Regions from separate parts of the Mesorhizobium sp. WSM4844 genome, predicted to be linked through region 1. Evidence: riboswitches for the same ligand, from Rfam matches in the RefSeq annotation. Region 1 holds a riboswitch; each other region holds the start of a gene.
What was found. A riboswitch is a leader RNA that binds a small molecule or an ion and turns the genes downstream of it on or off. The one in region 1 is predicted to bind cobalamin.
Positions count from the first base shown of each region.

Region 2: another riboswitch for cobalamin. It lies ahead of AC0L2A_RS04245 (CbtB domain-containing protein); the one in region 1 lies ahead of metE (5-methyltetrahydropteroyltriglutamate--homocysteine S-methyltransferase).
Region 3: another riboswitch for cobalamin. It lies ahead of AC0L2A_RS34680 (ABC transporter ATP-binding protein); the one in region 1 lies ahead of metE (5-methyltetrahydropteroyltriglutamate--homocysteine S-methyltransferase).

Region 1 is NZ_JBVVQB010000042.1:25,099-32,186, forward strand. It holds gene tdh (L-threonine 3-dehydrogenase) at 1-273, opposite strand, end outside; gene metE (5-methyltetrahydropteroyltriglutamate--homocysteine S-methyltransferase) at 922-3,267, opposite strand; cobalamin riboswitch at 3,383-3,581, opposite strand; gene AC0L2A_RS26045 (adenosine kinase) at 3,970-4,962, opposite strand; gene metK (methionine adenosyltransferase) at 5,072-6,247, opposite strand; gene AC0L2A_RS26055 (serine hydroxymethyltransferase) at 6,302-7,088, opposite strand, start outside.
Region 2 is NZ_JBVVQB010000003.1:107,832-114,919, forward strand. It holds gene AC0L2A_RS04220 (glycosyltransferase) at 1-823, opposite strand, end outside; gene mgtE (magnesium transporter) at 1,223-2,635, shown strand; gene AC0L2A_RS04230 (MerR family transcriptional regulator) at 2,771-3,157, shown strand; gene AC0L2A_RS04235 (methyltransferase family protein) at 3,170-3,676, opposite strand; gene AC0L2A_RS04240 (heparan-alpha-glucosaminide N-acetyltransferase) at 3,673-4,665, opposite strand; cobalamin riboswitch at 4,967-5,176, shown strand; gene AC0L2A_RS04245 (CbtB domain-containing protein) at 5,214-5,393, shown strand; gene AC0L2A_RS04250 (CbtA family protein) at 5,409-6,173, shown strand; gene cobU (bifunctional adenosylcobinamide kinase/adenosylcobinamide-phosphate guanylyltransferase) at 6,196-6,693, shown strand; gene cobO (cob(I)yrinic acid a,c-diamide adenosyltransferase) at 6,695-7,088, shown strand, end outside.
Region 3 is NZ_JBVVQB010000092.1:276-7,363, forward strand. It holds gene AC0L2A_RS34670 (bifunctional helix-turn-helix transcriptional regulator/GNAT family N-acetyltransferase) at 212-1,147, shown strand; gene AC0L2A_RS34675 (AraC family transcriptional regulator) at 1,320-2,153, opposite strand; cobalamin riboswitch at 2,418-2,621, shown strand; gene AC0L2A_RS34680 (ABC transporter ATP-binding protein) at 2,709-3,521, shown strand; gene AC0L2A_RS34685 (ABC transporter substrate-binding protein) at 3,518-4,465, shown strand; partial or broken gene AC0L2A_RS34690 (FecCD family ABC transporter permease) at 4,495-5,510, shown strand; gene AC0L2A_RS34695 (EAL domain-containing protein) at 5,966-7,088, shown strand, end outside.

The sequences.
Region 1 (7,088 bases):
GCCCGAAACACGCTGGCCGATCTTGTATTCGGTGACCGCCGCGCCGAAATCGGCGACAGTGCCGACGAATTCGTGGCCGGTCACCATCGGTACCGGGACGGTCTTCTGCGCCCACTGGTCCCAATTGTAGATGTGGACGTCGGTACCGCAGATCGCGGTCTTCCTGATCTTGATCAGGACGTCGTTCGGGCCGATTTCCGGCACCGGCACCTCTTCCATCCAGATGCCCGGCTCGGCCTTGGCCTTGACCAGCGCCTTCATCATGTTCGACACCAGTAGCTCCTTACACTTGGTTGATTCCGCTCCTCGCCACTGCTCGGGTAGCCTGCACGACGAAAAAGCTTTGATTCTTGGACCGATAGTAATGTGAGCGGCTGCCTTTGCGTCGAAGCAACATTCCACCGCGAGCAGTGCGCATGAAAAGCTCCGTTCCAGCGAACCTCAGCAGAAGCGGAGCAAACGCCATGCCAGATTCAGCCAAGCTTCAATTCGAGCGATGAGGAATGGTCGCAGCTTGCGGCTGGGCGGTATGGCTATTTTGTCGATGTCCGCCACATGCGACGCATTCCCTCGAAACCGATGCTCTTGATGGTCGATCTCGCCGCCGATATCTCGATGATGCCGGTGCTCAGGCGGCATCCTCAGCGTTGGCCCTCGGTGAAGTGTCTGTTGGCCGCTGGCGCCTGTGAGAGGCTGCAGCTCATGGACAAAGCTGTCTTCCTTGATTTCGTGGCGAAATCATCCGTCTTAGGACGACCAGAAGCGCTTCCAGATCCTGTCCGCCGCTGAGTCGTCGAGCGGACCTTCGGCTGGACGACAAGGGTGGGGGCCTCGCACGCGTCGACCGACTTGCGCGCGGCTTTCGATGGCGTCCTTTCTGCCTTAAATATCCGCAAAGCCCGCGGGTCACATGTTTGCCCGTCACAGTGGCTCAGCGGCCTGCGCCTGCACTTTCTCCCGCAATGCGCATGCTGCAGCGACCATGTTGATGAGGGCAGGGCGGACCTCCTCCCATTTCCTTGTTTTGAGGCCACAGTCCGGATTCACCCACAGTTGGCCGTCCGACAGTCGCTCGCGGGCAAGTTGGGCGAGATGCAAAATCTCGCCAATCTCCGGGACGCGTGGTGAGTGAACGTCGTAGACGCCAGGACCGATTTCGTTTGGATATTTGGACTTGGTGAAGGCGTCCAGCAGTTCCATTTTGGAGCGCGACGTTTCGATCGAAATGACGTCCGCGTCCAGTTCAGCAATCGAGTCGATGATCTCATTGAACTCCGAATAGCACATGTGGGTGTGAATTTGGGTGGCGTCCGCTACACCCGTTGAAGCGAGCCGGAAGCATTCGACAGCCCAGCCGAGATAATGTTTCCAGTTGGACTTCCGCAGGGGCAAGCCTTCGCGAAACGCGGCCTCATCGATCTGGATCACCCTTGCGCCGGCTCTTTCCAAGTCGGCCACTTCATCGCGGATGGCGAGCGCGATCTGGCGGCAGACCTCGGCGCGGGGTACGTCGTCGCGCACAAAAGACCAGTTAAGAATCGTCACTGGGCCTGTGAGCATGCCCTTCACCGGCTTTTTCGTCAGCGACTGGGCAAATTGCCACCAGAGGACCGTCATCGGATTGGGCCGCGATACGTCGCCGAAGATGATGGGAGGACGCACGAGCCGGGAGCCGTAACTTTGCACCCAGCCATGCTGGGTGAAGGCGAGGCCGGACAGCTGCTCGCCGAAATGCTGGACCATGTCGTTTCGTTCGAACTCGCCATGTACCAGCACGTCCAGCCCAATCTCCTCCTGCCAGCGGACCGCCGCCTCGGTCTCCTTCTTCAGGAAGGCCTGGTAATCGACATAGCTCAGCCGGCCCTTCGCATGAGCGGAGCGCGCCCTGCGCACCTCGGGCGTCTGCGGGAAGGACCCGATCGTCGTCGTCGGGAACGGCGGTAGGCCGAGCGTGTCAGCCTGGACTCTGGAGCGCTTGGCAAATGCGCTCTTTCGTTGCTTCATGGCGCCGTCAATGCTGATAACCCGCCCATGGACGAGCGGATCATGGACCTTTCCAGACATTGCGCGCGCCGCGGCCGCCTTGGCAGAAGCTTTCAGTGCGCCCGCTACGGCCTCCCTGCCTTCGGACAAGGCTTGGGCCAGCACAAGCAGCTCTTCACTCTTCTGGGCGGCGAATGCCAGCCACGAACTGACATCCACATCGAGCGCGGTCTCCATCCGCAGGTCCATCGGCACATGAAGCATCGAGCAGGAAGGCGCAATCTCGACGCGATCCAGCGGCCAGCCGGCAACGATCGGCTTGATGCGGTCGAGAATGGCAGCCAGGTTCGCGCGCCAGACGTTGCGGCCGTCGATCAAGCCAAGTGAGAGCACCAGATCCTTCGGTGCGAGCCGACCAACCGTCTCCAACTGCTCGGGAGCGCGCACGAGATCGAGATGTAAGCCCGCCAGGCGCAGCGAAAGCGCGGTCTCCAGATTGTCTCCCAGCGGCCCGAAATAGGTCGCCAGCATAATTTTCAACTTGGGCGCGGCTTTCGACAGCTGGCCGTACGTGAATTCGAAGGCAGATCGTTCGTTCGGGCTAAGGTCGAGCACAAGCGCCGGCTCATCAATCTGCACCCAGTCGGCCCCCGAGAGCTCCAGCCTCCGCAGGAGTTGCTCGTAGACGGGCAGCAGCCGCGGTAGGAGCGCTATGGGATTGAAACACTGGCCGGGAGACTTCGCCAGCTTGAGGAAGGTGACCGGTCCAAGGATGACCGGGCGTGTATGGATGCCGAGCTCTTTTGCCTCCAGAAAGTGATCGACTGGTTTCGTCGACGAGAGGGCGAATGCCTGATCGTCGCTCAGCTCCGGCACGATGTAGTGGTAGTTAGTGTCGAACCATTTGGTCATTTCCATCGCGGTTACGCGCTGGCCCTGAACCGCATGCCCGTGACTGGCGTGTCCGCAACCCGCAGTATCGCCTTGCGTCCCGCGCGCCATCGCGAAATAGATGTCGAGCGGGACCTCGCCGCCCGTCCAGCCGTAACGAGATGGCACGGCGCCGACCATTGCTGCGGTGTCGAGCACATGGTCATAAAGTGAGAAATCGTTCGACGGGATTTTCGACACGCCGCGGTCGTGCTGCTCGCTCCAGCTGGCGGCACGGAGTGCCTTCGCCGTCGCCAGAAGGTTGGCGGCAGAAGATTTTCCGGACCAGTAGCTTTCGAGCGCGAATTTCAGTTCTCGCCGGCGACCGATACGCGGCACGCCAAGCGTTGCTATGGGAACTTGCTGGGAGACATTCATTCCATACCCCGATGCTTGGGGCGGGGACAAGGAAGGCGCTAGCAGGCCGGCATGAACGCCGAGCTGCCGCGGCCACCAGACACCCCGCCCGTGGACGTTGTTCACCGTGGCAGGTCTCCTGGCTCGCGGGTCACAGCCTCTGCCCCGTCTTCCCGGGGCAGTTCGCCCCAGTGACATTGGTGGGTTGGCTCGCCGCTTACAGTTGCGGGGGCAGCGCCGGATTGCACCGGCTTCCCTCTTAGCTCCGCTACGGCAACGCCGTGCGGAGAACCACGACGCGCCGACAATCGCAGCAGCTCCCTTTGTTGTCAATGCCGTATAAAGAAATGTTTATGTGTTTATGTGAACCGTTCACCTGCGGCGTGTTCCCAAGTCGCAGGTCGCGGGTAGAGCTGAGCCATTTGCGCCCCTCTCCGGTTTGCGCAGGCTGTGCCTGGTCGCCGGGCAATCTGTCAATTGTACGATCCCGGCTCAAAACGACCTTCGTCAAAAAGGGCGTGTTGGCCATCATGATCGGCCGGCAGTACTGGCCCGAAGTGTGACAACGTTCCTGAGCCTCAAGAAATCAGAAATTTGGAGAAAACCGCCATCCTTCACGGACGGGTACGCGCCGTTTACCCGCGCTTGTCTGGACAGCCCGCAAACGGGAAGGTGGGCAGCACGTGGCAGAAAGCCGCCCTACAACAGCCCCGCCTGTTCAGCCTCGCGGCGCAAATTCTGCCGCGGCCTGGGGCCGATCTGCTGGATCACCAATCCGGCCGCCAGTGAACCGAGGTCGCCGCAGGTCTGCAGGCTGCGCCCTTGCGTGTAGCCGTAGAGGAAACCGGCGGCATAGAGGTCGCCGGCGCCGGTCGTATCGACCAGCTCGCGGATTTTGGTCGCATCGATGGTGACGGTCTCGTCGCCGCGCACGATGACGGAGCCTTTTTCCGAACGGGTCACGGCGGCGATCCGGCAATCCTTGCGGATCTGCGCCAGCGCCTCGTCAAACGACGATGTCTGGTAGAGTGACTTGATCTCGTGGCTGTTGGCAAAGACGATATCGACCGTGCCCGAACGCATCAGTTCGAGGAACTCGTCTCGGTAGCGATCGACGCAGAACGAATCCGACAGGGTCATCGACACTTCGCGGCCTGCCGCGTGCGCCAGCATCGCCGTCTGGCGGATTGCTTCCTTGGCGCGCGGCGGATCCCACAGATAGCCTTCGAAATAGGTGACCTTGGCGCCAGAGGCCTTGTCGGCCTCGACATCCTCCGGCCCGAGCTCGACGCAGGCGCCGAGATAGGTGTTCATCGAGCGCTCGCCGTCAGGGGTGACGAAGATCATCGAGCGCGCCGTCGGCGGTTCGCCATTGAGCGGCCTGGTATCGAAGGCGACGCCCTGCGCGTGGATGTCGTGGGCGTAGATTTCGCCCAGCGCATCGTTGGAGACCTTGCCGAAGAAAGCGGCGCGGCCGCCGAAGCTGGCGACGCCGGCCGCCGTGTTGCCGGCACTGCCGCCGGACGCCTCGATCGCCGGACCCATGCGGCTGTAGAGCAGCTCGGCGCGCCTTGTGTCGATGAGGTTCATCGCGCCCTTGATGATGCCGTTGGTCTCGAGGAATGCCTCGTCGCACTGCGCGATGATGTCGACGATGGCATTACCGATACAAAGCACGTCATATTTCGACATCAGTGTCTCCGCCAAAAAGCCGAGCCGGCTTCTCGCCACGCCGGGGCCGGCGTGTTTTTGGCGAGTGTGGAATGGGTCGCCCTATGCCGACGCATCCAATACCCGCGCATCACGCAGCTGCCGGTCCTGCCTCACGCAACAGGTCGTCAGCTCTGTCCGTCTTTTCCCAGGTGAACTCCGGCTCTTCGCGGCCGAAGTGTCCGTATGTCGCGGTCTTGCGGTAAATCGGCCGTAAGAGATCAAGCGCCTTGATGATGCCTTTCGGCCGGAGATCGAAAAGCTCAAGGACGGCGCGCTCGATCCTTTTTTCATCAATCTTTGCGGTTCCGAATGTATTGACGAGGATAGAGACCGGCGCGGCCACACCGATCGCGTAAGCAAGCTGAACCTCGCACACCTCCGCCAGTCCGCTGGCAACGACGTTTTTTGCGACGTACCGCGCCGCATAGGCGGCCGACCGATCGACCTTCGACGGGTCCTTGCCCGAAAAGGCACCGCCGCCGTGACGCCCCATGCCGCCGTAGGAATCGACGATGATCTTGCGTCCGGTGAGACCGCAATCGCCGCGCGGCCCACCGACCACGAACCGGCCTGTTGGATTGACCAGGAACCTTATCCCCGTCGTATCCAAGTCGTGGGGCAAGACCGGCCTTATGATCTCCTCAATGACGCCTTCGCGGACCGTGGCTTGTGAGACCTCCTCGTCATGCTGCGTCGACAGGACTATGGTATCAAGCGCTACCGGGCGCAAACCCTCATAACGGACGGATACCTGTGATTTAACGTCCGGGCGAAGCCAGCCAAGGCGTCCGGTTTGGCGCACCTCTGCCTGTTTTTTTGTCAACTCGTGAGCAAGTTGGATTGGCAACGGCATCAATGTTTCGGTCTCGTTGCACGCGTACCCGAACATGAGGCCCTGATCCCCCGCTCCATGCTCGAGATCTTGCCCTCGTCCCTCGTCGACGCCCTGGCTGATGTCAGGCGACTGCTCGGTCAAGGCCAAGATCACGGCGCAACGCCGGCCGTCAAAGCCGATCGCATCGTCGTCATATCCAATGTCCAAGATGATATCGCGGACAACTTGGCTGTAGTCGATCTGCGCGTGGCTGGTGATCTCGCCAGCCAGAACGACCATCCCTGATTTCACCAACGCTTCACAAGCAACGCGAGCCTTGGGATCCTTGCGAAGGATCGCATCGAGCACGCCATCTGAGATATTGTCGGCCATCTTGTCGGGATGTCCAGCGCCGACGGATTCGGAAGAGAACACGAATTTTCTGGTCATGGGATTTCCTCGCTTCAAACGTTGGAATTGGATGTGACAGTTGATCAGGCCGTCTTACCTGTCGGAGATGCCCGGCACGTCGAACGCAGCGCAGAAGTCGGCAACGTCTCTGCGCACGCGGGCATGGACGTCCGAATCATCGGGCTGGCGGCAAACCAGGTCGATGAAAGCGGCAATCTGCAGCATTTCCGCCTCGCGCATGCCCACAGACGTCACTGCTGGCGTGCCTAACCGAATGCCGCTGGTGAGCGCGGGATGGCGCCGGTCCCCCGGCACCATGTTGAAATTCGTAATGATACCTGCTTGCGACAAGCGCTCGGCATAGGCTTTCCCGGACAGCGGCCGGTCCCTAAGATCAAGGATCAGCATGTGATTGTCAGTGCCCCCCGTGACGAGTTCATAACCTCGCTCCAGAAGGGCCTGGGCCAGAGCCTTGGCGTTGTTGACGATCTGCTGACCGTACACACGGAAGGATGCATTCCCTGCTTCGTGCAGAGCGACAGCTAGCGCGGCAATCGTATTCATGTGCGGTCCGCCCTGGAGGAGAGGGAACACGGCACGGTCTATGCGTTTGGCCAGATTGTGTTTGCTCTTGGAATGGTAGAGCGCCTGATAGCGGTCTTCATTCCTTGACAAGATGAAGCCACCGCGGGGGCCGCGGATCGATTTGTGAGAGGTGCTGGTGACAACATCGCAATGGCTAACGGGATTCGGATGCACTCCTGCGACAACGAGACCGCTGATGTGGGCGATGTCGGCCACCAGATAGGAGTTCACCTCCCAAGCAATTTCGGCCATTGCCTCATAGTCAAAGATACGCGGATAAGCAGTTCCGCCGACC
Region 2 (7,088 bases), on a different contig from region 1:
GCCTCAGGACCGCATCCGGCACACGCGGCGCCACCACTGAAAACGCATCGATCAGCAGGTCGTAGCCCTTGTTGGTGGCGAGCCGGCCGAGCGCCAGGACCGTTCGCCCTTCGAAGCCGAGCCGATGGCGGATCAACCGGCGAGACGCCTCGCTGACGGGAAAGAACCGGTTGTCGTCGTAACCGGGCGGGATCATGTGCACGCGGTCGCGCTCGAGGCTGTAGTCCTCGACCAGCATGTCGACCTGCGGCGGCGTTGTTGCGATCACCATGGCGCAGCTTCGATAGATGATCGTCTCGTGCTTGATGCGCTCGGTGAAATTGAACTCGGCCTCGAACGTATCGGCCTTGTCAGGGTAGTCCGTCTTCATCTGGCGCTGCTTCCATATGCCAAGCGAATGCGGCGTATGGATGTGCGGGACAGTGAGCGCTTCCGACAGTCGCTGCCCCGCCACGCCCGCATCCCAGTAGTGACTGTTGATGAAGTCGTAGGAGAGATTTTCCCGGCGAATCAGGCGCAGCGCGTTTTCACACCACTCGAGAAGGTGGCGGTGGAGATATTCCTTCGGAATAAAATCGGGTCCGCCACAGGCGACACGCAGGACGCGAACCCCGTCGGCCACTTCATCGACAGGAGGCTGGTCTTCAAATCGTCGCGTCCAGATATCGACGGCATAACCCAGCTGAGCCAGCTTTTTGGCAAGTTCCAGGACATAGACCACCTGTCCGCCGGTATCGGCCGCGCCCAGTGGCGGGTTGGCTGCTACGTAGCCGTGGGTTGAAATGAGAGCAATTCGAGGTATCGCCGCATCCGAGTCCGGCATCTGTATCCTTCTCTACGATTGATCTGCGCACGCCGCAGCATGCACAAGGTCAATTATATAAGGTTTCCAGCCGCCATCCGCAAATGGCGAAAGCGCCGGGCGGCCGCCAGGGCTGGTGGCACGTCGGTGAGAATATTGACTCCGCCCGCAATGGTAGCCCCCCAGAGACGCCGATAGGGAACATACCGAGGAGCCTCGGCGTGACGATTATGAGAGCCGGACAAGACATTGTGCGATTGGTCGATGATTGCGCCCGCGGACATCGACTTCGAAATCTGACGGACGCTGTAGCAATTTAACGCTGCTCATGATCCTTTCTGGAAATCGATTCCGATTTCCATGGTCATGCGCTAGACCTAACACGCAGCTTTTCCGGAATTCTGATGGCGGGAGGCGCTGGTGGAAGGCCAGGACGAACAGACGACCGGCGCCAGGACTGCTGAGGACAGCGCCGACATCTATGGCGAGGACGGCGCCATTCTGTCGTCGTTCCTTGCCCAGATCGGCGCCGCGATCGCCGATCGCGACACGCTGACGCTGAAGCGTGAGGTCGACGACCTGCACCAATCGGAACTCGGCGACCTGATCGAGGCGCTCCATCCCGAACAGCGCCGCGCGCTGGTCGAATTGTTGGGCGCCGACTTCGATTTTTCCGCGCTGACCGAGGTCGACGAGGCGATCCGCCGCGACATTGTCGACAGCCTGCCCAACGCGCAGATTGCCCAGGGTGTGCAGGACCTCGATTCCGACGACGCGGTCTACATTCTCGAGGATCTCGAAAAGGAAGACCAGGACGAGATCCTGTCGCAACTGCCGTTCACCGAGCGGATCAGGCTGCGCCGCTCGCTCGACTATCCCGAAGAGACCGCCGGTCGCCGCATGCAGACCGAGTTCGTCGCGGTGCCGCCATTCTGGACGATCGGCCAGACCATCGACTACATGCGCGAGGACAACAACCTTCCCGACCGCTTCAGCCAGATTTTCGTCATCGATCCGAGCTTCAAGCTGCTCGGCGCCATCGACCTCGACCAGATCCTGCGCACCAAGCGCTCGATCAAGGTCGAAGAGGTCATGCATGAGACCAGGCACGCCATTCCGGCGACGATGGACCAGGAGGAGGCGGCGCGCGAATTCGAACAATACGACCTTCTCTCCGCTGCCGTCGTCGACGAGAACGAGCGGCTGGTCGGCGTGCTGACCATCGACGACGTGGTCGACGTTATCCAGCAGGAAGCCGAGGAGGATCTGTTGCGCATGGGCGGTGTCGGCGACGAAGAATTGTCGGACAGCATCCTTTCGACCTCGCGCTCGCGCGTTCCGTGGCTGCTCGTCAACCTTTTGACGGCGTTCCTGGCGGCCTCGGTGATCGGCCTGTTCGACCGCACGATCGAGCACATCGTGGCGCTGGCCGTGCTGATGCCGATCGTGGCAGGCATGGGCGGCAATGCCGGCTCGCAAACCATGACGGTCACGGTGCGGGCGCTGGCGACGCGGGACCTCGACATCTACAATGCCGGCCGCATCATCCGCCGCGAGATGGGGGTGGGCTTCATCAACGGCATCATCTTCGCCATCCTGATCGGCATCGTCGCGGCCGCCTGGTTCCACGATCCCAATCTGGGCGGCATCATCGCCGCGGCGATGATCATCAACATGTTCGTGGCCGCACTGGCCGGCATCCTGATCCCGCTGCTGCTCGACCGGTTCAAGATCGACCCGGCCGTGGCTTCGGCGGTTTTCGTCACGACGGTCACCGACGTCGTCGGCTTCTTTGCCTTTCTCGGCCTCGCCACATGGTGGTTCGGCGTGTGAGCGATGCCACTCAATTGACTTTTACGTAAATGCCATGCGAGATTTTGGAACAGCCTCCGGCCGATTCTGAAACGCGTGCGGATAGCGAGGCCGCATGGTTGGAACCCGCAGCGCGGCCGGGCATTTGGAGTGATGATGCGGGAATATTATTCGATAACCGAACTGACCCGCGAATTCGACGTTTCGACGCGGACGCTGCGCTTCTACGAGGACGAGGGGCTGGTGCAGCCGGTGCGGCGCGGCCGCACGCGGCTATTTCGCCCGTCGGACCGGCATCTGATCCGCCAGATCATGCGCGGCAAGAGGCTCGGCTTTTCGATCAACGAGATCCGCGAAATCATCCAGATGTACAAGGAGCCGCCCGGCGAGGTCGGTCAGCTCAACCTGATGATCAAGCGCATCGAGGAAAAGCGCGAGGATCTGCGCCAGAAGCGCCGCGATCTCGAAGAGACCCTGGCCGAACTCGACCAGGCCGAAGAGTCGTGCGTCGAGCGGCTGGTGGAACTCGGCGTCAACACCTGATCGGTTGCCGCCTCAAATCCAGCGCCGCACCCTTTTTGCGTAATCCCGGTATTTCTTGCCGAATTTCGTTGCCAGAACCTTTTCCTCGCCCTCGATCGCCATTTTCTGCGTTGCGAAGGCGGCGATGATCGCCAGCGGCAGGAACCATACGTTCCCCGAGATAAGGGCGACGCCGATCATCAGCAGCGTGTTGGCCAGATAGATCGGATTGCGGCTGACGGCGAAGGGGCCCGATGTAACCAGATGGTCCGGCACGGCGTTCGGGTGGAGCGTCGTCTTTGCCCGGATCATGATGCGGATCGCCGTGAACCAGAGTGCGACGACGCCGAACAATGCCACCCAGCCGGCCGCGAACAGGATGTCGCCCAAAAGGCCGCCGATCCATGGCAGCGGATAAAGCAAGCCAAGCGCGATGCTGACGGCGATGGCCGCGACATAGATCAGCGGCGGCCACGGTATAAACCCCGGTTTTTGCTGTCCCGGTTTCTGTTGGCCCGGTTTCTGCTGATGGTCGGTCATTGTGCTCCTCCCTCCATCAAAGTGCCGTCGGCCTTGGCAGTGCAGGCGCCGGCGAGCTCGTCGAGATGCGCCTTCCATTCCGCAGCCTGGTCGTTTCGGTAGAGCCGATCAAGCGTGGCCTCGCCCTCGAGCGTATCGAGCATGCAGACACAATAGCTGCTGCAGAACTCCGTGTCGCGCGATTGCTCGCACGATGCCTGGCACTCTTTCAGGAAGGTGACCTGCCTGGTTTCGACCGTTGCCGGCATGACTTGCGAAATCAGCCAGACCGAGCCGATCAGCACCGGCTGGTGGATCAGATAGAAGGCGAGGCTGTGCCGGCCGATAAAGACCAGCGGATTAGTCCAGCGGCCGGGCGTCAGGCCCGCCAGCCGCGTCAGCATGCCGGAGGCGAAGGCAAGCTTTGCCGCTGCGATGCCGGCAAGCACAGCGCCGAACCATGGAAACAGCGGGACATAATCGTTGGAGCGCGGGTTGGTTGCCGACAGGCCGACCCACCACAGGGCCGGATGATCGAAGATCTCGGACCTGAGGTAGAGCGGCGCGGTGATGACGAAAGCTGCGACAACCAGCGTCAGCAGCGCCGGCAGCCGCAGAAACGCCAGGCCGAGCAGGCTGGCGAGCGCGATCTCGTGCAGGATGCCGAAGAAGATGAAACTGTCGGGTGTGGCAAGCCTGGTGGCGGCCGATATGGCGAGCGCCGCCCCGCCGACCATGGCGAAGCGTTTCCAGAAGCCGTTCCAGCGGATTTGCTTGCCATGGGCGAGGAACAGGCTGACGCCGACCAGGAACAGGAAGGTCGAAGCGATGCAGCGCGCGTAGAATTTCCACCAGCCAAAGGCAGTCAGGCCGGGATCGGTGTAGCCGAAGAATTCGAGATCCCAGGTGAAATGGTAGCTCGCCATGGCAAGCAAAGCGAAGCCGCGGGCGACGTCGATGGCGATGATGCGCCTGGATCGGTCCTGAACGGCCGGCGTAGGAATGGTCATGGTCTCGCAATTCTGATTCAGTGCTGCAAGACGACTATCATGGTTGCCCCGGACAAAAGAAGACAGGCGCCGCCCTTCTTCCTTCTCCCCTTGTGGGAGAAGGTGGATTGGCGCGCAGCGCCAAGACGGAAGAGGGGTGCTGGCCGGAGCGCTGTTGGTGCCAAGCTGGAACACCCCTCATCCGACCTCGCTTCGCGAGGCCACCTTCTCCCACAATGGGAGAAGGAAGAGCCCACGAGAGACGGCGCATTCGCGCTGCTAGCTGGCGGAATTTGGTTTGCCGGGCGCGGCGATTCTGCCTATAGTCGCAGCCGTCGTCGGTTCCGTTTTGGAACCAAGAGGGAATGCGGTAGGGGCAAAATTCGCCCGATGCCGTGGCTGCCCCCGCAACTGTGTGCGGTAGTCCTCTCCATATGCCACTGAAGATTTTCTTCGGGAAGAGCTTCTTCGGGAAGGTGGGGAAGGGCGCTGATCCGCGAGCCAGGAGACCTGCCGGCGACAGGAGAACTGACTTCTATGCCCTCGGGTGGAGGGCGAAAGGACAAGACATGAATACCGCTTCCGTCTCGCTCGGCGCTTCCGTCTCCTCGCAGTCGCGCTTCGTGCAGTTGGCGCTTGCTGCATTTCTCGGCGTTTTCGTCATGGGTTTTGTCGGCTTCTCGCATATCGATGCGGTCCACAATGCCGCCCACGACTATCGCCATTCGATGGGCTTTCCCTGCCACTGACGAGGGGCTGACACCATGACACTGTTTCGCAACGTCGTGTTCATCGCGGCGATCGCAGGGCTAGTGGCCGGCGTCGTTCTCGCCTGCATGCAGGCCTACGCCACGGTGCCACTCATCCTCAAGGCGGAAGTCTACGAACAGGCCGGCGGTGGTCACACGCATGACCATGGTTTGTCGCCGGCCGCAGCAGGCAGTAATGCCATGAGCAGCGCCGTGCCGGCTGAAGCAGCCACCGCGGAAGAGGAAGGCTGGGCTCCGGCCGATGGCTTCGAGCGCTTCGCCTTCAACGTCGTTGCCAACGTCGTCACCGGCATCGGTTTTGCGCTGATCCTGGTCGCCGCTTCGGAATTCGCCGGCGGCATCGGCAATTGGCGACAGGGCCTGTTCTGGGGCCTTGCCAGCTTTGCCGTGTTCACGCTGGCCCCGAACCTTGGCCTGCCGCCCGAACTGCCGGCGATGCCGGCGGCCGATCTCGCCCAGCGCCAGATCTGGTGGACGGCGACGGTGGTGGCGACCGCGGCCGGTCTCGGCCTGCTCGCCTTTCGCAAGTCATTGCCGCTGGCGGTGATTGCGGTGGCGTTGATCGTGGCGCCGCATATCGTCGGCGCGCCGCAGCCCGACAGTTTCGAATCGCCGATCCCGGAAGGCCTGCACCACCAGTTCGTGGTGGCGGTGACGCTGACCAATCTGGTGTTCTGGCTGGTGCTCGGCGCTGTCGTCGGCTTGGTGCGCGGCCGCTTGACCGGCGCCGCAACCGGCCTGCGCGACAGCCTTGCCTGATCGCGCTGCTCCAGGCAGCAAGCTGACCCTGGTCGTCGGCGGTGCACGCTCGGGCAAGAGCGCGCATGCCGAAAGCCTGGTGACGGACTGTCCGGCGCCGTGGACCTATATCGCCACGGCGCAAGCCTATGACGACGAGATGCGCGAACGCGTCGCGCTACACCGAGCACGGCGCGGCGACGGTTGGACGACCGTCGATGCGCCGCTCGATCTCGTCGGCGCGATCGAGGCGCTGCCTGACGGGCGGCCCGTCCTGATCGACTGCCTGACGCTGTGGCTGTCCAACCACATGCTGGCCGAACGCGACATTGAGGCCGAATGCCGAGGGCTTGCGGATGTGCTGTCGCGGCCGCGCGGGCCGTGGTTCGTGGTTTCCAACGAGGTCGGGCAGGGCATCGTGCCCGACAACGCGCTTGCCCGCCGGTTTCGCGATGCCGCCGGCCGGCTCAACCAGCAGGTCGCCGCCGTCGCCGGCACGGTGCTGCTGATGGTGGCGGGACTGCCGCTCAAGGTGAAGTGATATGACCGAGATCGACGACAGGGACGAGGAACGCCACCGCGCCAAGATGGCCAAGCGCAAGGCGGTGCAGGACGCCGAGGTCGCGGCCAAGACGGTCGAGAAGGGACTGCTGATCGTCAACACCGGGCCCGGCAAGGGCAAGACCACTGCCGCCTTCGGGCTGGCGCTGAGGATGCTCGGCTACGGCAGGCGTGTCGGCGTCGTCCAGTTCATCAAGGGCAAATGGCATACCGGCGAGAAGGACGCCTTTGCCGCTTTCGGCGACCGGGTCGTCTGGCACACGATGGGCGAGGGGTTTACCTGGGAAACGCAGGATTTGAAGCGCGACATCGCCGCCGCCGAGGCTGCCTGGGCCAAGGTGCTCGAGCTGATGGCCGATCCATCGATCAGCCTGC
Region 3 (7,088 bases), on a different contig from region 1:
GTCCGGCGGCGCCGGACAAACCTATAAGCCCGGCGGCGCCGAACCTACGCTTAGCACTCACCAATGGCGAGTGCTAACGTGGCGGTGAGATAAGCCGGTGGCTGGCGAGAGTCAAGGCGCTGAGTGAGCTGATCGACAGCCGCAGCCTGCTTCGAACTGATACTTGACTGAGTCAACTAAATGGTTGATTTTGTGCGGGCAGGAGGATGCCATGACGATTCATCATCAACCCGGCAGGGAGCGGATCGATGCGGTGCGGGGCTTCAACCGCTTCTACACCCGCCAGATCGGGTTGCTCGACGAAGGGCTGCTGAAAAGCGCCTTCTCGCTGACCGAGGCCCGGGTGCTCTATGAACTGGCGCATCGCGATGGCCTGACCGCCACCGATCTTGCGCGCGATCTCGGTCTCGACCCCGGCTACCTCAGCCGATTGCTGAAAAAGTTCGAGGAGCGCGGCCTGGTCGAGCGCGTGGCGACGCAAGCCGATGCTCGGCGCTCGTCGATTGCGCTGACGCCGGCGGGAAGAGCGGCGTTCGCGCCGCTGAACCAGGGTTCGCACGATCAGGTCGCGGCCCTGCTCGACCGGCTTTCCGCACCGGAACAGGACAGGCTGGTCAAGGCGATGCAGACGGTGCAGCGCCTGCTGGGCGAGAGTGCAGAGCCCAGGGTCCCTTACATGCTGCGGTCTCTGCAGGTCGGCGACATCGGCTGGATCATCCATCGCCAGGGCCTGCTCTATGCGCAGGAATATGGCTGGGACGAAACTTATGAGGCGCTGGTCGCCGAAATCCTCGGCGCTTTCGTCAGATCCTACGATCCGAAATGGGAACGCAGCTGGATCGCCGAGCGGGAAGGGGAAGTCGTCGGCTCGGTTTTTCTCGTGCGCCAGTCGGACGCGGTGGCGAAGCTGCGCCTGCTCTATGTCGAACCCTCGGCGCGCGGTCTCGGCATCGGCAGCCGGCTGGTCGAGGAATGCATCGGCTTTGCCCGTGCCAAGGGCTACAAGAAATTGACGCTGTGGACCAACGACGTGCTCACCTCAGCGCGCCGCATCTACGAGGCGGCCGGGTTCAAGCTGGCCAATCAGCAGCGCCACCACGCCTTCGGCAAGGATCTGGTCGGCCAGAACTGGAACCTGGAGTTGTAGCGTCTTTCCCTTCTCCCCTTGTGGGAGACGGTGGATCGGCGCGCAGCGCCGAGACGGTTGAGGGGTGTTGGCCGGAGTCACCGGCGGTGCCAAGCTGGAACACCCCTCATCCGGCCGCTTCGCGGCCACCTTCTCCCACAAGGGGAGAAGGCAAGACAAGGCGGAGGCTTCCTCACCCTGCGACCGGTATCCAGATTTCCAGCCCGCCATTGCCGCTGCGCGGATCGAATTCGGGGCCGTAGCGCTCGAATTCGGGCGCGTCGGCAATCTTGTGCCCGGAGGCCGGCAGCCATTTGTTCCAGATCGTGTTGACCGTGCGGCGGATGGTCGAGATGTGGTCACGATGGGCGAACACGGCGTATTTCTGCGCCGGCACGCGTACGCGCGAAAACTCCTTCGGCAGGTCCGAAAAATCGGACACCTCGACGCCGGCGATATAGTCGAAATTGCCTGCATCGTCGCCGTTGACGCAGACGCCATAGGCGATGTCGCCGACCTCGCCTGGAATGTTGCCGATATAGGGGCCGAACCTTTGCCACTGCATCGGGATGCCGGCGCTGGTTTCGCAGCTGTAGCGCTCGCCGAGACCGGCGATGAGGAACGGCCGGCTGGTTTCGAAACGCGGCGGCTCGAGATTGGCGAGGAAGGACTGGTCCATCAGGATCGGCTCCACGAGATCGAGGTTTTTGAGCGAGCCTTGCGCGCGCACCAGTTCCGGCGTGGTGCCGAACTGGTCGCGGAAGGCGCGGGTGAAAGCCTCATGCGAGGCATAGCCGGCGTCGAGCGCGACCGAGAGGATGTCCGGTGCGCCGGCGGCGAGCCTGCGCGCCGCCTCGGTCAGCCGGCGAGAACGCAGGTAGCCCATCACCGAACGTCCGGTCGCCGCACCGAAAGCCCGCGTCACGTGAAAGCGCGACACGCCGCTGCTGTTGGCGACATCGTCGAGTGAGATGGATTCCGGCAGATGGCTTTCGACGAACCACAGCGCTTTCTCGGTCGGGTTCATATGGCTCCTTGCTGTGGGACTGCGCATTGGCCAGGTCATGGTATCGCTTCCTGGTGGAGGCAGTTTGATCGAAATTGCGCACCGCGCAATGCGACACTGGTCGGCAAGTCGAAGGCGTTGGGCGAAGGGCTTGACGGGAGCAGGCGTTGTCTTTTAAGTAGTAATGATATTACATTACGATTTCGGTATGCTCGTTCTGACAAGACCATTGCTCGCTCGGCACTCCGGAACCCGGAAATTTATTGCGCTGGGATTGGCGGAAAACTAGGGTGGCTGACTGATGGTCCCCAAGCCGAAAGGCGAGGGGTGAAAAGGGAACACGGTGAGATCTTCGGATCGAGGCCGTGGCTGCCCCCGCAACTGTAAGCGGCGAGCAAAATCCGAAATGCCACTGGCCGGCAAGGCTGGGAAGGCAGGATGGCGCAAGGACCCGCGAGCCAGGAGACCTGCCATCGCACGAGTTGACCGGACGGGGTGTGCCGGGAGGAGACGTGGACATCGGCCTTGTTGGCCGGTCCAGCTTCCTTCCGTCGCCATTGAGAAAGTGACGGTAAGTTGGACGCCTGCCAGCCTCTTCTTGAAGCGCGTGAACTGAGCGCCACGGCGAATGGCCAGCGCCTGGTCAGTGCGGTCAGCCTTTCGGTCGCGGCGGGAGACCGCCTCGCCATCATCGGTCCCAACGGCGCCGGCAAGACGACGCTGCTGCGCATGCTATGCGGCACGCTGCGTCCGAGCGGGGGAGATGTGAGATTTTCCGGACGCCGGCTGGAGACATTTCCGGCCGCCGAGCGGGCGCTGCACATGGCGGTCGTCGGCCAGACCGATCAGCCCGATCCGCGGCTTGCCGTGATCGACTACGTCGGACTTGGGCGGGTCCCGCATGCCGGCTGGCGACGCAGGAGCGAGCAACGCGACGTCGTCGTCGAAGCGCTTCGCAGAACTGGCCTGCTGCCGCTGCTCGGCCGCACGATCGGCTCGCTGTCGGGTGGTGAGCGGCAACGCGCCCGGCTGGCGCGCGCCATCGCCCAGGAGCCGAAAATCCTGTTCCTCGATGAACCGACCAATCATCTCGATCCGCGCGCCCGCAGCGAACTTCTCGAACTCGTATCGCAGCTTGGCATGACCGTCGTGGCGGTGCTGCATGACCTGTCGCTGGTCACGCCATTTGCCACCAGGGTCGCGGTGATGAACGAGGCCCGCCTGCAGGCACTCGCCGGTCCGCGCGAGGCGCTGACCGAGCAGTTGATCCGCGAGATTTTCGGCGTCGAGGTGCTTCGGCTGCGCCATCCGACCGAAGACCGCGAACTCACGGTGTTCGAAGTCCCGAACCGTGCCTCTTCTGATCTAACCAAGGAGCAACACCCGTGAAACGCCTCGCATTGCCTTTTGCCTCTCTGCTGCTTGCCCAGGCCGCCTTCGCTTTCCCGGTAACAGTCGACAGCTGCGGCACACCGCTGACGTTCGACGCCGCGCCGAAGCGCGCCGTCATCCAGGATATGAACATGGCCGAGATGGCCTTCGCGCTGGGGCTGCAACCGTCGATCGTCGGCCTGACCGGCATCACCGGATGGTATAAGGTCGGTCCGGAATTCAAGGCCGGGCAGGGCGCCATCCCGGAACTTGCGCCGAAATACCCGACGCTCGAAAACCTGGTCGCGGTCGAGCCCGATTTCTTCTTCGCCGGCTGGTATTACGGCATGAAGCCGGGCGGCGAGGTAACGCCAGATACGCTGGCGCCGCACGGCATCAAGACGCTGGTGCTGACGGAAAGCTGCGTCCATCTCGACAACAACCGCCCCGCCGCCTCGATGGACCTGCTCTACGGCGACATCGAAAAGCTGGGCAGGATTTTCGGCAAGGAGGCCGAGGCGAAAAAACTCGTTTCAGGCTGGAAAGCGCAACTCGCCGATATCACGGCAAAGGTCGGCGACCGCGAGCAGACGCGGGTGTTTCTCTACGACTCCGGCGAAGACAAACCCTTCACATCAGGCAAGTTCGCGATCCCCAGCGCCATGATCGCCGCTGCCGGCGGCGACAACATCATGGCCGACATGCAGACGAGTTGGGGCAACACGGACTGGGAAACGGTCGCTTCCCGCAATCCGCAGTTCCTGATCCTGCTCGACTATCAGGACGGCGGCGGTTACAGGAAACTGCTCGACTTCCTCAAAGTCCATCCGGCAATGAAGGAGACCGATGCGGTCAGGAATGAGCGCTTCGTCGCGCTGCGCTATGCCGAATTGACCCCCGGACCCGCCAACATCGAGGCGATCGGCAAGATCGCCAGCGCGATGCACCCGGAAGCCTTCTGAGCTTGCGCCACAGGGCCTTCGAATTGGCCATGGCAGCAGGAGCGGCAGCAATCGCCGCGCTTGCTCTGCTGTCGATCGCCTATGGATCGACGGTCATAGCGTTGAGCGACGTGATTGCTGCGCTCGGACATGCGGCCGGGCTGGATGGAGACCTCGTGCCCGGCTCAGTCGGCAATATCCCGGTCGCCAAGATCCCAGTTGCCAAGATTGTCGTCGATCTCAGGCTGCCGCGCACCATCATGGCGATCTGTGTCGGCGCCGGGCTGGGCGTCATCGGCGCGCTGCTGCAGACGGTAACCCGAAACGACCTCGCCGATCCGTTCCTGTTCGGCCTGTCCTCCGGGGCGGCGGCGGGTGCTGTTTCCGTCATCACCATTTTTGGCGACCGTTTCGGCATCTGGACGTTGCCGGTTGCCGCCTTTACCGGCGGCATATTGGCCGCCGGCATCGTGCTTTTGCTGGTTTCGCGGGTGAGGGGGCAAGGCCCCGAACGGCTGATACTGGCCGGGCTTGCCGTCTCGTTCATGTTCATTGCCTTGACCAACTATCTCGTCTTCGCCGGAGACCAGCGCGCCGCCCACTCGGTTTTGTTCTGGACGATGGGCGGGCTCGGCCTGGCGCGATGGGACAATGTCGGGCTGGCTGCTCTTGGCGCGGGCACCATTCTTGCTTATGGCCTGTGGAACCATCGCAAGCTCGACGCCTTCCTGGCCGGCGAGAATGCTGCCGAAAGTCTTGGGGTGCCGGTTGTGCGGATGCGCAGGACGGCGTTTCTCGTCGCTGCCTTCTCGACGGCGATCCTGGTCTCGGTCGCAGGTGTCATCGGTTTCTCGGGCTGATGATCCCGCATCTGTCCCGGCCCCTGGCCGGGCCGTTGCATCTGCGCCTGATTGCAAGCTGCGCCCTCTTCGGAGCGGTGCTGCTGCTGGCAAGTGACCTTCTGGCGCGCACGCTGCTGCCGCCGCAGGAACTGCCGATCGGCATCATCACCAGTTCGGTCGGCGCTTTCTTCGTGGTCACCATGCTCATTCGCAATCGTTCATGATGGGCTGCCATGCACACTTGCCGGCTTCTGGCACAATGCCGAGTCTTTGGACTGACCTCTGGGACCGGCGCAGCGCGCCGAACCGCCTGTCGAGATTTTCACCGGCAGGATCGGCCATCATGTGCGATGGGCCTGCACGAGATTGGCTCCCCCTTCTCCCCTTGTGGGAGAAGGTGGCCGCCCACGGGTCTTGCCTCCGGCAAGCCCGAGGACAGGCTCCGCGGCCGGATGAGGGGTGCTCCAGCTTGGAACCGACAGCACAGCACTCCTCAACCGTCTCGGCGCTGCGCGCCGATCCACCTTCCCCACAAGGGGAGAAGGCAAGAACTGCGCCATGCCCCGGTCGGCATCGACCCGGTTCACACGCCATTAGTATATCTGGACCACTATGCGGTCGCTTAGTTGCAGCGAGCTTTCCTTGCTTTGCGCCAGGCGCCGAACCGGAGGAACTGTGTTTGGTCACGAAACCATCGAGGCAAGCCGCCCAGGCGCCCGAACCGACCGAGCATGCCACGCTGGCGAAACTGGCGGGCTCCTCGTACGAGACGCTCGAGCGCGAACTCAGGGCTACGATCGCAACACTCGAGCAGCAGGCGCTGCGATTCGAGACGGCGATCGACAACATCTCGCAAGGCATCTGCTTTTTCGACGCCGCTGAACGGCTGATCCTGTGCAACCGCCGCTATGCGGAAATTTACCGCATCGCACCCGAACACTTGCGTCCCGGCCGGACGCTGGGCGAAATCGTCGAACGCCGCATCGCTGCCGGGACATCCGCGATGGCCAGCGACGCTTATCTCGCATTCGCCCGGGCGGTCAATTCGGGCACGACCTTGAGAAACTGGACCGCCAATCTCACCGACGGCCGGACAATTCAGATCTGCCACCAGCCGATGCCTGACGGCGGATGGGTGGCCACGCATGAGGACATAACGGAACTCACCGCCAATCGCCTGATCGTCGACGAGCGCATCTCGCTGCAAACGCTGATCGACTGGGTGCCAGACTACCTGTGGGTGAAGGACACCGAAAGCCGCTTCGTCGTCGCCAACAGGGCCATTGCTTCCGACAGCGGCAAGGCCAAAACCAGTGACATGATCGGTTTGACCGATTTCGATCTTCATGCCCCCGACCTTGCGCAGAAGTTTCGCGCCATCGAGCAAGGCGTGCTGCGCAGCGGACAGCCGATGATCGATGAGGAAGAGTTCGTTGTCGATGCGTCAGGCGCCGGCAAATGGTTTTCGTCGACGAAGGTGCCGTTGCGCAATGTTCAAAACGATATCTTCGGTCTGGTTGGCATCGCCCACGACATCACCGCCCGCAAGCAGGCGGACACCCTTCGAGACGGGCAGGCGCAGATACTGGAAATGATCGCGACGAGCGCCCCGCTCGAAGATGTGCTCGACTGCCTCATGCGCCTCGCCGAGTCTCAGTTGACGGGGATATTCGGTTCCGTCCTGTTGCTCGACAAGGATGGCAGCCACTTGCGGCACGGCGCCGCGCCGAGCTTGGCAAAGGCCTATACGAGCGCCATCGACGGGATCGCCGTGGGCCCCAAAATGGGATCCTGCGGAACCG